Regions from separate parts of the Peribacillus sp. NJ4 genome, predicted to be linked through region 2. Evidence: riboswitches for the same ligand, from Rfam matches in the RefSeq annotation. Region 2 holds a riboswitch; the other holds the start of a gene.
What was found. Region 2 has a riboswitch for lysine ahead of QUF94_RS02525 (amino acid permease). Riboswitches for the same ligand answer to the same signal wherever they lie in the genome.

Region 1: it holds a riboswitch for lysine, as region 2 does, so the genes downstream of both, dapA (4-hydroxy-tetrahydrodipicolinate synthase) here and QUF94_RS02525 (amino acid permease) in region 2, are expected to answer to the same signal.

The regions. Positions count from the first base shown of each region.
Region 1 is NZ_JAUCFQ010000002.1:729-6,693, forward strand. It holds gene QUF94_RS25065 (hypothetical protein) at 247-735, shown strand; gene QUF94_RS25070 (hypothetical protein) at 719-1,345, shown strand; gene QUF94_RS25075 (IDEAL domain-containing protein) at 1,631-1,771, shown strand; gene dapA (4-hydroxy-tetrahydrodipicolinate synthase) at 2,458-3,354, opposite strand; lysine riboswitch at 3,490-3,668, opposite strand; gene QUF94_RS25085 (GntR family transcriptional regulator) at 4,053-4,727, opposite strand; gene QUF94_RS25090 (CaiB/BaiF CoA transferase family protein) at 5,259-5,965, shown strand, end outside.
Region 2 is NZ_JAUCFQ010000001.1:520,449-526,413, reverse strand. It holds gene QUF94_RS02545 (metal ABC transporter ATP-binding protein) at 1-609, opposite strand, end outside; gene QUF94_RS02540 (metal ABC transporter solute-binding protein, Zn/Mn family) at 622-1,545, opposite strand; gene QUF94_RS02535 (hypothetical protein) at 1,927-2,091, opposite strand; gene QUF94_RS02530 (LacI family DNA-binding transcriptional regulator) at 2,478-3,440, shown strand; lysine riboswitch at 3,686-3,870, shown strand; gene QUF94_RS02525 (amino acid permease) at 3,967-5,418, shown strand; gene QUF94_RS02520 (glycoside hydrolase family 13 protein) at 5,469-5,965, opposite strand, start outside.

The sequences.
Region 1 (5,965 bases), on a different contig from region 2:
CCTGTTCCATTAATTTCGCAAACTGCTTCTTTATCTCCGTATCCTTTTTGTTCTTTTTCATCATATATATCCCTCGCAATTTAATATTCTTGCTAAATAGTATCGCCATGGTAAAGGAAGCTCATACATTCCCCGGTTCTAAAGTGACCTCTTCCCCACTATATTGTTAGTAAAGTGGAAAACTGGCAAAGTGACCCTAAGGTATGTTCCCATTTTTACAGAATGAGAGGGGAGAGGAGGGAAGGGATGACATCATTGAACCCTTTTTTCGAGGAAATGAAGAAAAAGGATCCAAAACCAAAAGCTATTCAAAAAACATCTTCCGAAGGTTCTTCGTACCAAATAACGTCGGTTAGGAAAGTCAGGAAGGACAAGCAGCATGACATTAAGTTCCCTGTCGATTATGTCATGAAGGTCAAGCTCCGGACCCTTTGCAAAACGTTAAATCCGATATATAAGCAAAAAACGGGAAAATCCTTGACGCAAACGGCCTGCAATACCTTATTGCTAAGGTTCGGTTTGACTAGATGGAAGGATGTGAATTATGCAATGGACTATGCGGACACGAAGGAATATATGCATACCTACTTGCTGGAAACGGAATACGGCGAAAGGGGAGGATTGCATGAAGTCGCCATCTTAAAGGACCTTTCCGATCGGAGGGTTGCCTTTTGCATGATCCATCATACGGTTGCCTGGTTAGAAAGAGGGGGTTCCATTGAAGAAATCCTATAGTCAATTCAACCTTTTATCGAACAAGCTGGTTTATGGGACAAAGGAAAAAAAGAGTTTTTTTGATTACTTCTTACCAAAATATCGATATCTGCAAATCGAGGTACCCTATTATGAATTTTTAAGGGGGGAGGTATTCGTCGAGGACATGAAGGATTTGTTTGAAGAGGCTCCGCAAAACCTAAGTTTGTATCACCTTATCGCCCTCTTATACTTTGATTTTTTGGAACAAGTGAAAAAAGGGGCCAAATATGAACAGATCTGTCCCTTTTTGATTTCTTCCAAGAAAAAATTCCTGGAACGGCCGATGATTGAAAAAAGGGTATTGAAGCAGGTGACGACCAACCTTTTCTCTTTCGAGCAAAGGGAAGAGGAAATCGAGGTGACCTCAGAAGAAAAACGAGCAGAGATCACCCTTCGAATAAAGGAGTCGGAGATTTACCGGGGTGAGGTATTCCTGCATGACATTTCCCCATACTTGATGGATGAAGAGTTGAAGGTCGAGGATTTACTGGTGATTTTGTTCATGGACTTTCTGAAAAGGATTAAAGAAAAGGGAAACTCAAGCCAAGCCATGAAGGCCATTTTATTGAACTTTGAGGATTATTTTTAATAAGCGGTCAAAAAAAGGTCCTTAAAAGGATAGTTGTGAAACTAGCCTTTTAAGGATCTTTTGCCCGGTGTGATAATTCCGATGGAAAATAGAAAAAGGAGCCAGACAAGCACTTTACAAAATAATAATAATCCTCAAGGTACTCAGTATAATAGAAAAAAGGTAAAGGAGTTGGTTTCTTATGGAGAAGCAATTGCCTGAAACGCTACTGGAACCTGAAGTGATCGCTGAAATGTACTTAAAAAAGCCCTTGCCGATTACAGGAAAGTCCAAATTGAAAAACAAATCGATGACTCATTGAAAAACCGAAATAAGGTAGAGTTTTTCCGATTAACAAATGAATTAAAACGTACAACATTAAATGCAAACAAACAGAACTTAATAAAAAATATAACTCCTAACTTAATTCTTTATTTAACAAGATAAAAGGAATTCAATAAAGGAAATAAAAGTAGAATAATGGATCAGGTAATGCTGCTTAATTTCTTTCTGATTCATTTTTTTATTTAAGTGGTCTTAGATATGCTACGGGGACCTTAATAAATACCACTCTATAGACATAAAAGAGTCTCCTTCAAGTAGATTAAATGCTTCCATCTATAAGAATAAATAAGAAAAGTCAAATTCAGGGTTCTTTTTTATGAATAGCTTAAAAAAGCTATCAAAAGAAGAAATCTATTTTTGTAATGTACCATAAACCTCGTTAGAATATACGCCTATATTTTAATTTGCCTACAGTGCTTTGAATTATTTATAACTTAAGGAAGATTTTTTTTGGGTGTCCTATTGCTGAAACTTCCGGGGGATTTTTGGGACCTACTGGGCTAGCGTCGGGATGCTCTATCCGTTGTACAAATTGTTGGAAAACCTGGTGAATTAAAGGTCAGGCTATATAATTAATGTTGGTTCAGTTGACGTAATAATATCTTTAACTTTATTATCTCTAGCTATCTCTAACTATTTCTACTAGCTTTTAACCCTGAGTCGTGCATCGATTAGAAAGCAGAGCAGTGCACTTCTTTCGGAGTTGCACTGCTTTTTAAAATTTCTCCAGTTTATATGATTATTAATTAGAAAATCTGTATTAAAGACTCGCTATATGAATCATTTATTTATTTATTTAACAAAATTGCTTCTACGTTACTAGGGTGTAGAGCTATTTGTAGTGCTCTTTTTTCTTCATAGTTTAAAGGGACCAATGGTAAGCGGACACCTCCCACATTTAAACCCCGCATATTTAATGCTGATTTTACCGGTGCTGGGCTTGGTGCAGCAAATAATGCTTTCATAATTGGAAGAAGGTTACGATGTGTAGTAGCGGCACCATGGACATCACCATTTTTAAAGCTATTGATCATTTCTTGCATTTCATTACCAATTATGTGTGAAGAAACCGAAACAATGCCTGTTCCACCGATGGCTAAAACCGGTAATGTTAACCCATCGTCGCCGCTGTACAATGTAAAATCACTAGTTGTTTTGCTTATGATTTGTGCCATGGCATCTAAGTCACCACTTGCTTCTTTTACTGCCACAATATTGTTAATTTTTGAGAGACTAACAATCGTCTCTACTGACATGTTTACAACACTCCGTCCTGGGATATTATAAAGCATTACCGGTAATGATGTTGATTGGGCAATAGCATTAAAGTGTTGAAATAATCCTTCTTGAGACGGCTTGTTATAGTAGGGGGTAACGAGCATTATTCCGTCAACGCCTGCTGCCTCTGCTTGCCGTGTTAAGCTGATAGAAGCTTTCGTGTTATTTGAGCCAGTTCCAGCTATGACTGGAACTCTTCCATTAACAACTTCTACAACAATTTTGAATAAATCTACTTTCTCCTCTGCAGTTAATGTAGGAGACTCTCCAGTTGTACCAGCTATAACTAATCCATCAGAACCATTAGCAATTAAATAATTTACTAAAGTTCTCGTAGCATTAAAATCAACCTCATTATTATGATCAAACGGGGTAACCATTGCGGTTAAAACTTGGCCAAAATTCATAACTTCACACCCTTTTGTATAATTTTTTAAAAAAATTCAGAGGTGGTTAGGGCCATTCAGGAATAAACGCAAAAAAGCAACAACGAGGATTCGCTGCTGCAGTAGAAACAATATTTATCAAAAAAATGTTTCCGCGCGTAAGATAGCCCTCCATATAGTTTCCTATATGACAGTCCTGTATTTATTCAATAGCAGAACCAGCTTCAAGAACATGAGATTCTTTCCGCTTCGGCAAATTCCCCTTTCCACAATAGTCATAGGATCTCATTCTCCTCAAAATGTGTACTAATGGTCTTTGCTCCTCTATCCTCACTTCAAAAAGTATGAAGTAAGAAAATATTTAATTGACTGTAATATAACAAGTAATCCTTTCTATTGCAAGGTCAATTTTGAAGTTTTTTTTAAGAATACATGGATAACGATGGAAAAGGCTACAGTATTGGGGTGGATTCATCTTTTTTAGTTATTATGTAGACTCAATATAATAGTTTTATAAAACAAATTGTATGAAAAGTTTCACCCTTTTAGGGCAGGGTGTTAATTCTAATTTATAGTTAATATGTGGAACATAAAAACATACAAAAAAGGCAGCTTTACATTAGAGTAAAACTGACCGAAGTTTTAAATAGAGTTCGTTTGTATTATTGCTCCCATTGAAATAACTTTTCATTTAGCATGGGATCCCAAGGTAATATAGTTTACTTGTTTTTTAAATCCATTTGCTCATTTAATGCTGAATGGGCAACCTTTAAGCTTCTTTGGATATGCTCACCCATTTTTTCTTCGGTTTTTAAAGGATTTCGATTTTTAAGAGCGAAATAAATTTGGATGTGATCGTCGACCAGATCAGGAAAGCTATCGGTATGTTCCTTAAGGATACAGTTCCGAATATAGAGTACTTTTGTTTTAATTACTTCAAATAATTTAATAAGCTGCTTATTAAGAGATGCACATGCAATGATATCATGAAATTGTTGATTTAAGAGTGTGAGCTTTTTCTTGTCATTTTTATTCAGGGCTTCCTTGGATTCATGAATAATATGTTCTAATTCGTTTAATTGTTCCTCTGTGATATTAGTTGCCGCTAGCTTTGCTGATAGTGATTCAAGACTTTTCCGGCATTCATAGATATCTAAAATATCTTGAGTAGTAGGGTTATAAACCAATAAGACATTACCATCTTGGACCAGCATATCATCTTTTGTAAGCATTCGAAACGCTTCGCGAACTGTCCCCCTACTTACCCCAATGAATTCTGCCACCTTGGTTTCGACTAGTCGTTCACCGGGCTGGTATTTTCCCTCCAAAATCATTTCTTTAACAATAGTATAAACCTGGCTATGAAGCGGTTCAGTTTTCTTAATTTCCCTCACAACAATCCCCCTAGGATATGAAAATAACTTTAACTTATACTTTGATTCATTAATTAATGTATTTGAAAAATTTACTGGATAAAGTTTTTATGTATTTTAGAGGGCTCCCGAATTTTCCCTTGTCTACTTGTAAACTTCTTAATTGAATGCTTCACGGTAAAAGGCTTTTGCATTAACGATTCGCATAAATATTTGCTTACAATTAGTTTACTATACTTCATGTGTAAATCAAAAGCTAGAACAGTATAACTATGATATACACATTCACACCATGTCAATATCTAAGGTGAAGGAATTAAATAAGATGAATTAATAATAAAGTAAATAAAAAAATAAAAAAATAAAAAAATAAAAAAATAAAAAGTCAGAAAATTTAATGTTAACCGTTGACAGTCTACAATAATGAGGTTAGAATTTAGAAATGAAATCGCTTACTTAATGAAAGATTTAATCATAAGAACGTATGTATCGAAATTCACAAGAAATATAGATTTACATAAATAAAAATATTTAATTCAGGGGATGTTTGATATGGCAAAGAAAGCACTTGAGGGATTAAGAGTTCTAGAAATGGGACAATTGATAGCTGGGCCTTCCGCATCTAGACTATTAGGGGAATTTGGAGCAGAGGTAATTAAGGTCGAAACTCCTGAGACAGGCGACCCGATCCGAACATGGAGAGTAGTCGAGAATGGAACCAGCCTTTGGTGGTATATTCAATCCCGAAATAAAAAATCAATCACGATTAACCTGCGTGATCCTGAAGGCCAGCAATTGATTCGTTTACTTGTAAAAGAAGTTGATATTTTAATAGAAAATTTCCGACCTGGAACTATGGAAAAGTGGGGGTTGGGTTATGAAGAGTTAAAGGCAATCAATCCGCGTCTAATTATGATTCGGGTATCAGGCTATGGACAGGATGGACCATATCGTGATAAGCCTGGATTTGGTTCAATCGGTGAAGCACTAGGTGGGCTACGTTACATAACTGGTTATCCTGATCGTCCCCCTACACGTGTAGGGATAAGCATTGGTGATTCATTATCTGCACTATACTCGGTCATTGGAGCATTGATGGCCATCCATCACCGAGATGTGAACGGAAGTGGAGAAGGACAAGTGATCGATGTTGCCTTGTATGAATCTGTATTTAGCATGATGGAAAGTACCCTTCCAGAATTTGACCGTGCCGGAGTCATTCGTGAAAGAACGGGAAGTACGCTTCCGGGAATTACTCC
Region 2 (5,965 bases):
TTCCTTCACGGTGGAAAGATCATGGTGCACAACCAGAACGGTTTTGCCTTTTTCCTTCAATTCCATCAGCAATTGTATGATTGCTTTCTCTGTTGCGGCATCCACCCCTACGAACGGTTCATCCATAAAATAAATATCCGCTTCCTGTGCCAATGCACGGGCCAGGAATATCCTTTGCTGCTGCCCGCCTGATAGCTGGCTGATTTGGCGGTTAGCGTATTCAGCCATCCCCACCTTATCAAGGCACTCCATCCCCTTCTGCTTTTCGGCCTTCCCTGGTCGCTTCAGCCATCCGAGATGACCATACCTGCCCATCATCACGACATCGAGTGCGTTGGTCGGAAAATCCCAATCCACTGACTCCCGCTGCGGTACATAGCCGATACTCTTCCTCATCGATTTATAAGTAGATCCCTTTATTGTGATTTCCCCCGATATTTTTGGAATCAATTCGAGTATTCCCTTTATCAAGGTGGATTTCCCTGCTCCATTGGGGCCAATGATACCAATTAAATTCCCTTCAGGCACCTCAAATGAGACATCTTCAACAACCGGTTTCTTATGATAAGCAATCGTTAAATTCTCGACCTTTAAAGCTGATTGATACATTTTTTCTCCCCCTTATTTCAAAGCACGGACGATGGTGTCGGTATTATGACGGACCATTCCGATATACGTTCCTTCTTCCGTCCCTCTTTCACCCATTGCATCCGAGAATAATTCACCGCCAATTTCCACTTTGTGGCCCTGCTTCTCGGCACCTTGAATCACAGCCTCGATAGCCTTCCTTGGCACGCTAGACTCAATGAAAATCGCTTTTATTTTGTTCTCTACAAGATAATTCCGCATATCGGTCACATCTTTTGATCCATATTCCGATAATGTATTGATCCCTTGAAGCCCTCTTACGTCCAGACCATATGACTGGCCGAAGTATCCAAAAGCATCATGTGCTGTAACGAGCACCCGTTGATCTTCTGGTATTTCATTTATTTCATCTTGAACATATTTATCAAGTTCCTCCAACTGCAGTACGTACTCTTCATAATTTTTACGATAACTTGATTCATGGTCCGGATCGGTGGCAATCAACTCTTTCTTAACTGCTTCCGCCGCTACTATCCAAAGCTTTACATCAAACCATACGTGGGGATCATGTTCCGTCGCACTAACTTTTCGAAGTTGGTCCTCCTTGAAATCCTCCGTTACGGCAATCGTCGGTTTATCCTTGCTCATCATTTCAAATATATCCGTCATTTTCCCCTCAAGATGCACACCGTTATAAAAAATCATATCAGCCGAATCCAGTGTCTTCACATCACCCTGTGTTGCTTTATATAGATGGGGGTCGACTCCCGGTCCCATTAAACTTGTGACCTCTACATGTTTACCGCCGATATTCTCAACCAAGTCCCCAATCATTCCCGTTGTTGCAACGACATTCAACTTGCTATTACCTTTATCACTTTCGGCCGCGTCATTGCCGCACCCCGTTAAAATCAGCAATGCAGCAAGCACGCCCCCAATAGATTTTAGAAAACCCATCCATATTCCCTCCCTTTTTCATCTTTCTAAAAATGTTTGCCATGTGCAAAATTAAGCATAAATTTTTTTACATTGTCGCAAATGCTAAAAAGTTTCCTCTACACAACTTATTTTATACTATACACAAGTATACGGAAAAAGTGCAACTATTTTTCATAAAGCAGATAAATCATTTTATTATAAATACCCAAAAATAACTTCGGGATCTGAGTTCAGCGAATGACTTTACAAACAGCAAAAAACTGTCCGGAATATCACGTGGACCTTCCGGACAGTCAGTCATTTATATGAAGAAAAGTTCTTCCTTCCGTAACATGAAACGTAAACGATGAAGTTATATTTATATTGTGGAGTTTTAATGGTGAAAATAAACTAGAGGGTCTATTTCGATTGTTTATGGCGGGAAAACGTGAAATTCACGAGTAAATGCATGGATTTCACGAGTAAAGTGTCAAAATTCACGAGTAAATGCATGGATTTCACGAGTAAAGTGTCAAAATTCACGAGTAAATGCGCGTATTTCACGAGTAAAGTGTCAAAATTCACGAGTAAATGCAGTATTCACGAGTAATTCCTTATTATTCACTAGGAAAATGGCGAATTTCACGCCTAATGCCGTGGAATTCAGAGTAAATCGCGTAATTCCCGACTGGCATCCGGCATTCCATGTGCGCTGCCACTCATTTTTCCGACTTCAATGAAATTGCCAGGTACGCCAATCCCAATTCGATTCCGCAAAGTATAAACAGGGTAATTAAAGTTTGGACCATCATGATCTCCTCCTCCTCTAAGACTTAAACCAATCTTAAAGGATGAAACCCATACCAGAACAAGACCTTATTTGAAGAAATCTTCAGCAGCCCCACTGTGTTCTCTTGCTATGAAATGGGTTTCATACTGTACAATATAAAAAAAGAAAATACGGTGATTCCATGACAAATATTAAAGAAATTGCTCAAAGTGCTGGTGTATCTGTCTCAACAGTGTCCCGTGTATTGAATGATCATCCTTATGTAAGCCCTGAAAAAAGAGCGAGCGTTTTACAAGCCATTGACCGTTTGAATTATTCGAGAAACATCAACGCCATCCATCTTTCTAAAGGCAAAACAAATCTTATCGGCATCATCATCCCCTTCACCAATCACCCATATTACGGGGCAATCGTTAACGGAATTTCTAAACAGGCGAATGCAATCGGCTGTCATCTAGTCATCTTTCAGACCCATTACGAAAGAGAGAAAGAAATCCAGGCTTTGAATATGCTGCAAATGAAGCAACTCGATGGCATTATCGTTTGTTCAAGAATTTCGGAAATGAAAATCCTCTTGGAGTATCAAAAATATGGACCGATTATCTTATGTGAAGATACAGCCCAGGCTGAATTTTCATCCATCAGCGTTGATCATTATGCAGCTTTCTCTTGTGCGCTTGAATACGTGATTGCTAAAGGTTATCAGAAAATTGGATACAGTCTTGGCCGTAAAAAGAGCAGAAACAGTTCTCTCCGTACAAAGGCTTTTAACGATATCATGAGTAATCATCAACTTATAAACAATAAAGATTGGCTGTTTGAAGGCAGTTATCACATCAAAGACGGTGAACAATTGTTTCAGGATTGGAATTCGATGGTGAATAAACCTGAGGCCATCATCATCACTAATGATGACACGGCGGCAGGCTTCATTCTAACAGCTAAGAAATCTGGCTTGAGGGTACCTGAAGATGTGGCCATTATCGGCTTCAATAATGATAGCCTGAGTGAAATGCTCGAAATCACGACCATTTCCTTACCGCTGGAATGGATTGGGAAAATGGCAGTTGATCTATTCGAGAATCCCGAAGTGGTCAAACATGTAAAACTGGAATACGCCCTTATAAAAAGAAGGAGCGTTTAATAACGCTAAGAATAGCTTTACTTTTGTATCATCAAATCTTCCAGACTTTCTTGAACTAGGAAAAAATAACCACATAAAATAATCATTGCGATATCCATGAGATTATTTTATAATTTTGATATAGTAAAGTTTACTCAATTACTAGCAATCTATTAGCTATTGCATGAATTTCATGAGTATAATCGTCCGTCGTCAATTACAAGATGGCGCAACGATTTAAGAAAATTGAATACTTCCTCATTTACCGATGAGTTAGAGGCTGCAGCTTATAAAAGTAAAACGGACGAGATTCTGGAAAATTAAAGACTCCGTTTGAAAGGATAAGTTGCCGAAGTTTGGGTATATTCCATGTATACCTTGGCTGGCGGTGTTTTCGAACAGGAACATCACTGTCACGTTTTTTCTAAAAGCGTGGGGAGCTATCTTCGGAAGGATAAACGGGTTTATTATAAACAGCCGTCGATCTTTTTCGACTGCTGTTTTTTTATTTTTCGTTCCCTTCCAATAAAAAGGAGTGTAACATCAATTGGCAAATTCACAACAAGCATCAAGCCCTACTGAATTGAAAAGGAGCCTGAAAGCGCGGCACTTGATGATGATTTCATTAGGTGGAACGATTGGAACAGGTTTATTTTTAGCAAGTGGCGGTGCCATTCATTCAGCCGGACCCGGCGGTGCCTTGGTGGCATACGCGATCATCGGCATCATGGTTTATTACTTAATGACAAGTCTTGCAGAAATGGCAGCGTTCATGCCAGTGGCCGGTTCGTTCCGTGTCTATGCATCCAAATTCGTCGATCCGTCTTTCGGTTTTGCGATTGGATGGAACTACTGGTATAACTGGGCAATCACCATTGCCGCTGAATTAGCAGCCGTTGTCTTAATTATGAAGTTCTGGTTCCCGGATAGTCCTTCCTTTATCTGGAGTGCCATTGCGTTAATCACAATGTTTCTTATCAATTACATGTCCGTTAAAGGTTTTGGGGAAACGGAATTCTGGTTTGCCATGATCAAAGTCGTGACGGTCGTCATATTCTTGATCACTGGTGTTTTGATCATCCTCGGAATCATGGGTGGGAAAGACCCAATTGGTTTTTCCAATTTCACAATGGGCGAAGGTCCCTTTAACGGGGGGTTCTTCACGATTCTAGGCGTATTCATGGCAGCTGGCTTTTCTTTCCAAGGAACGGAATTGCTTGGAGTGACGGCTGGTGAAAGTGAGGATCCGGAAAAAAATATCCCTAAAGCGATCAGATCCGTTTTCTGGCGCATCATCTTATTCTATATCCTTGCAATTTTTGTAATTGGAATGATCATACCGTTTACGGATTCACGTTTATTGAGTGAAGATGTTGCCGTAAGTCCATTCACGCTTGTATTTGAACGTGCGGGCCTTGCATTTGCCGCATCCATCATGAACGCGATCATTTTATCATCCGTACTCTCTGCCGGTAACTCTGGCATGTACGCTTCAACCCGTATGCTATGGGACTTGGCACGTGATGGGAAAGCACCGAAATTCCTTGGCAAGTTAGATAAAAGAGGAGTACCAGTGAATGCACTTATCGTGACTTCCTTAGTTGGCTGCGTTGCATTCTTAGCTTCATTTTTCGGAGATGGTGTTGTTTATATCTGGTTATTGAATGCTTCAGGCATGGCCGGATTCGTCACCTGGGTCGGGATTGCGATTGCCCATTATCGGTTCCGCAAAGCCTACGTAGCTCAAGGCCTTGATATGAATGCTTTACCATACCGGGCCAAAGGCTTCCCATTCGGACCTATATTCGCACTTGTCCTTTGTATCATCATTATCATTGGACAAGGCTATCAAGCCTTCAGCAGCAATGGGATCGATTGGAATTCAATGTTCGTTTCCTACATTGGCTTGATTCTATTTTTCGTCCTATGGTTCAGCTATAAAATTAAGCATAAAACGAAAATCATTCCCCTTGAGGAATGTGACCTTAAATCCAAATAATACGTAAAAGGACCTGCTCTTCTCTAAACGGGGAAGAACAGGTCCTTTTTTCATTTCAAATGATAAACACGACATTCATATGGACGCAGAGGTTTGGTGGAGATTCCTTCTTCTTCCTGATCATAATTACCGATCAGCCTTGTAGCAGAATATGCATGCAGCTCTTCAGGCAAAGAATAGGAGGCCGGCTCCTCTTTAAAGTTGCATAGCACTAGCAGCTTTTCTTCTTCCAACGTTCTCGTATAGGCAAATATTCGTTCATCATCTGGACAGAGCAGTTCAAAACGGCCATAAACGACGATTTCATGATCCTTGCGTATTTGGATAAGCCTTTTATAAAAATGAAAAATGGAATTCGGATCATTGTAGGCTTTTTCCGCATTGATCTCGGGAAAATTGGGATTAACCTTAATCCAAGGACTCCCATTTGTGAATCCTGCGTTCCGGGAGTCATTCCACTGAATCGGTGTCCTCGCATTATCCCTGCTGCGGGCGTGAACGGCTGACATCATCCGCTCTTTTGACCAGCCACGCGAATTGACGAGTT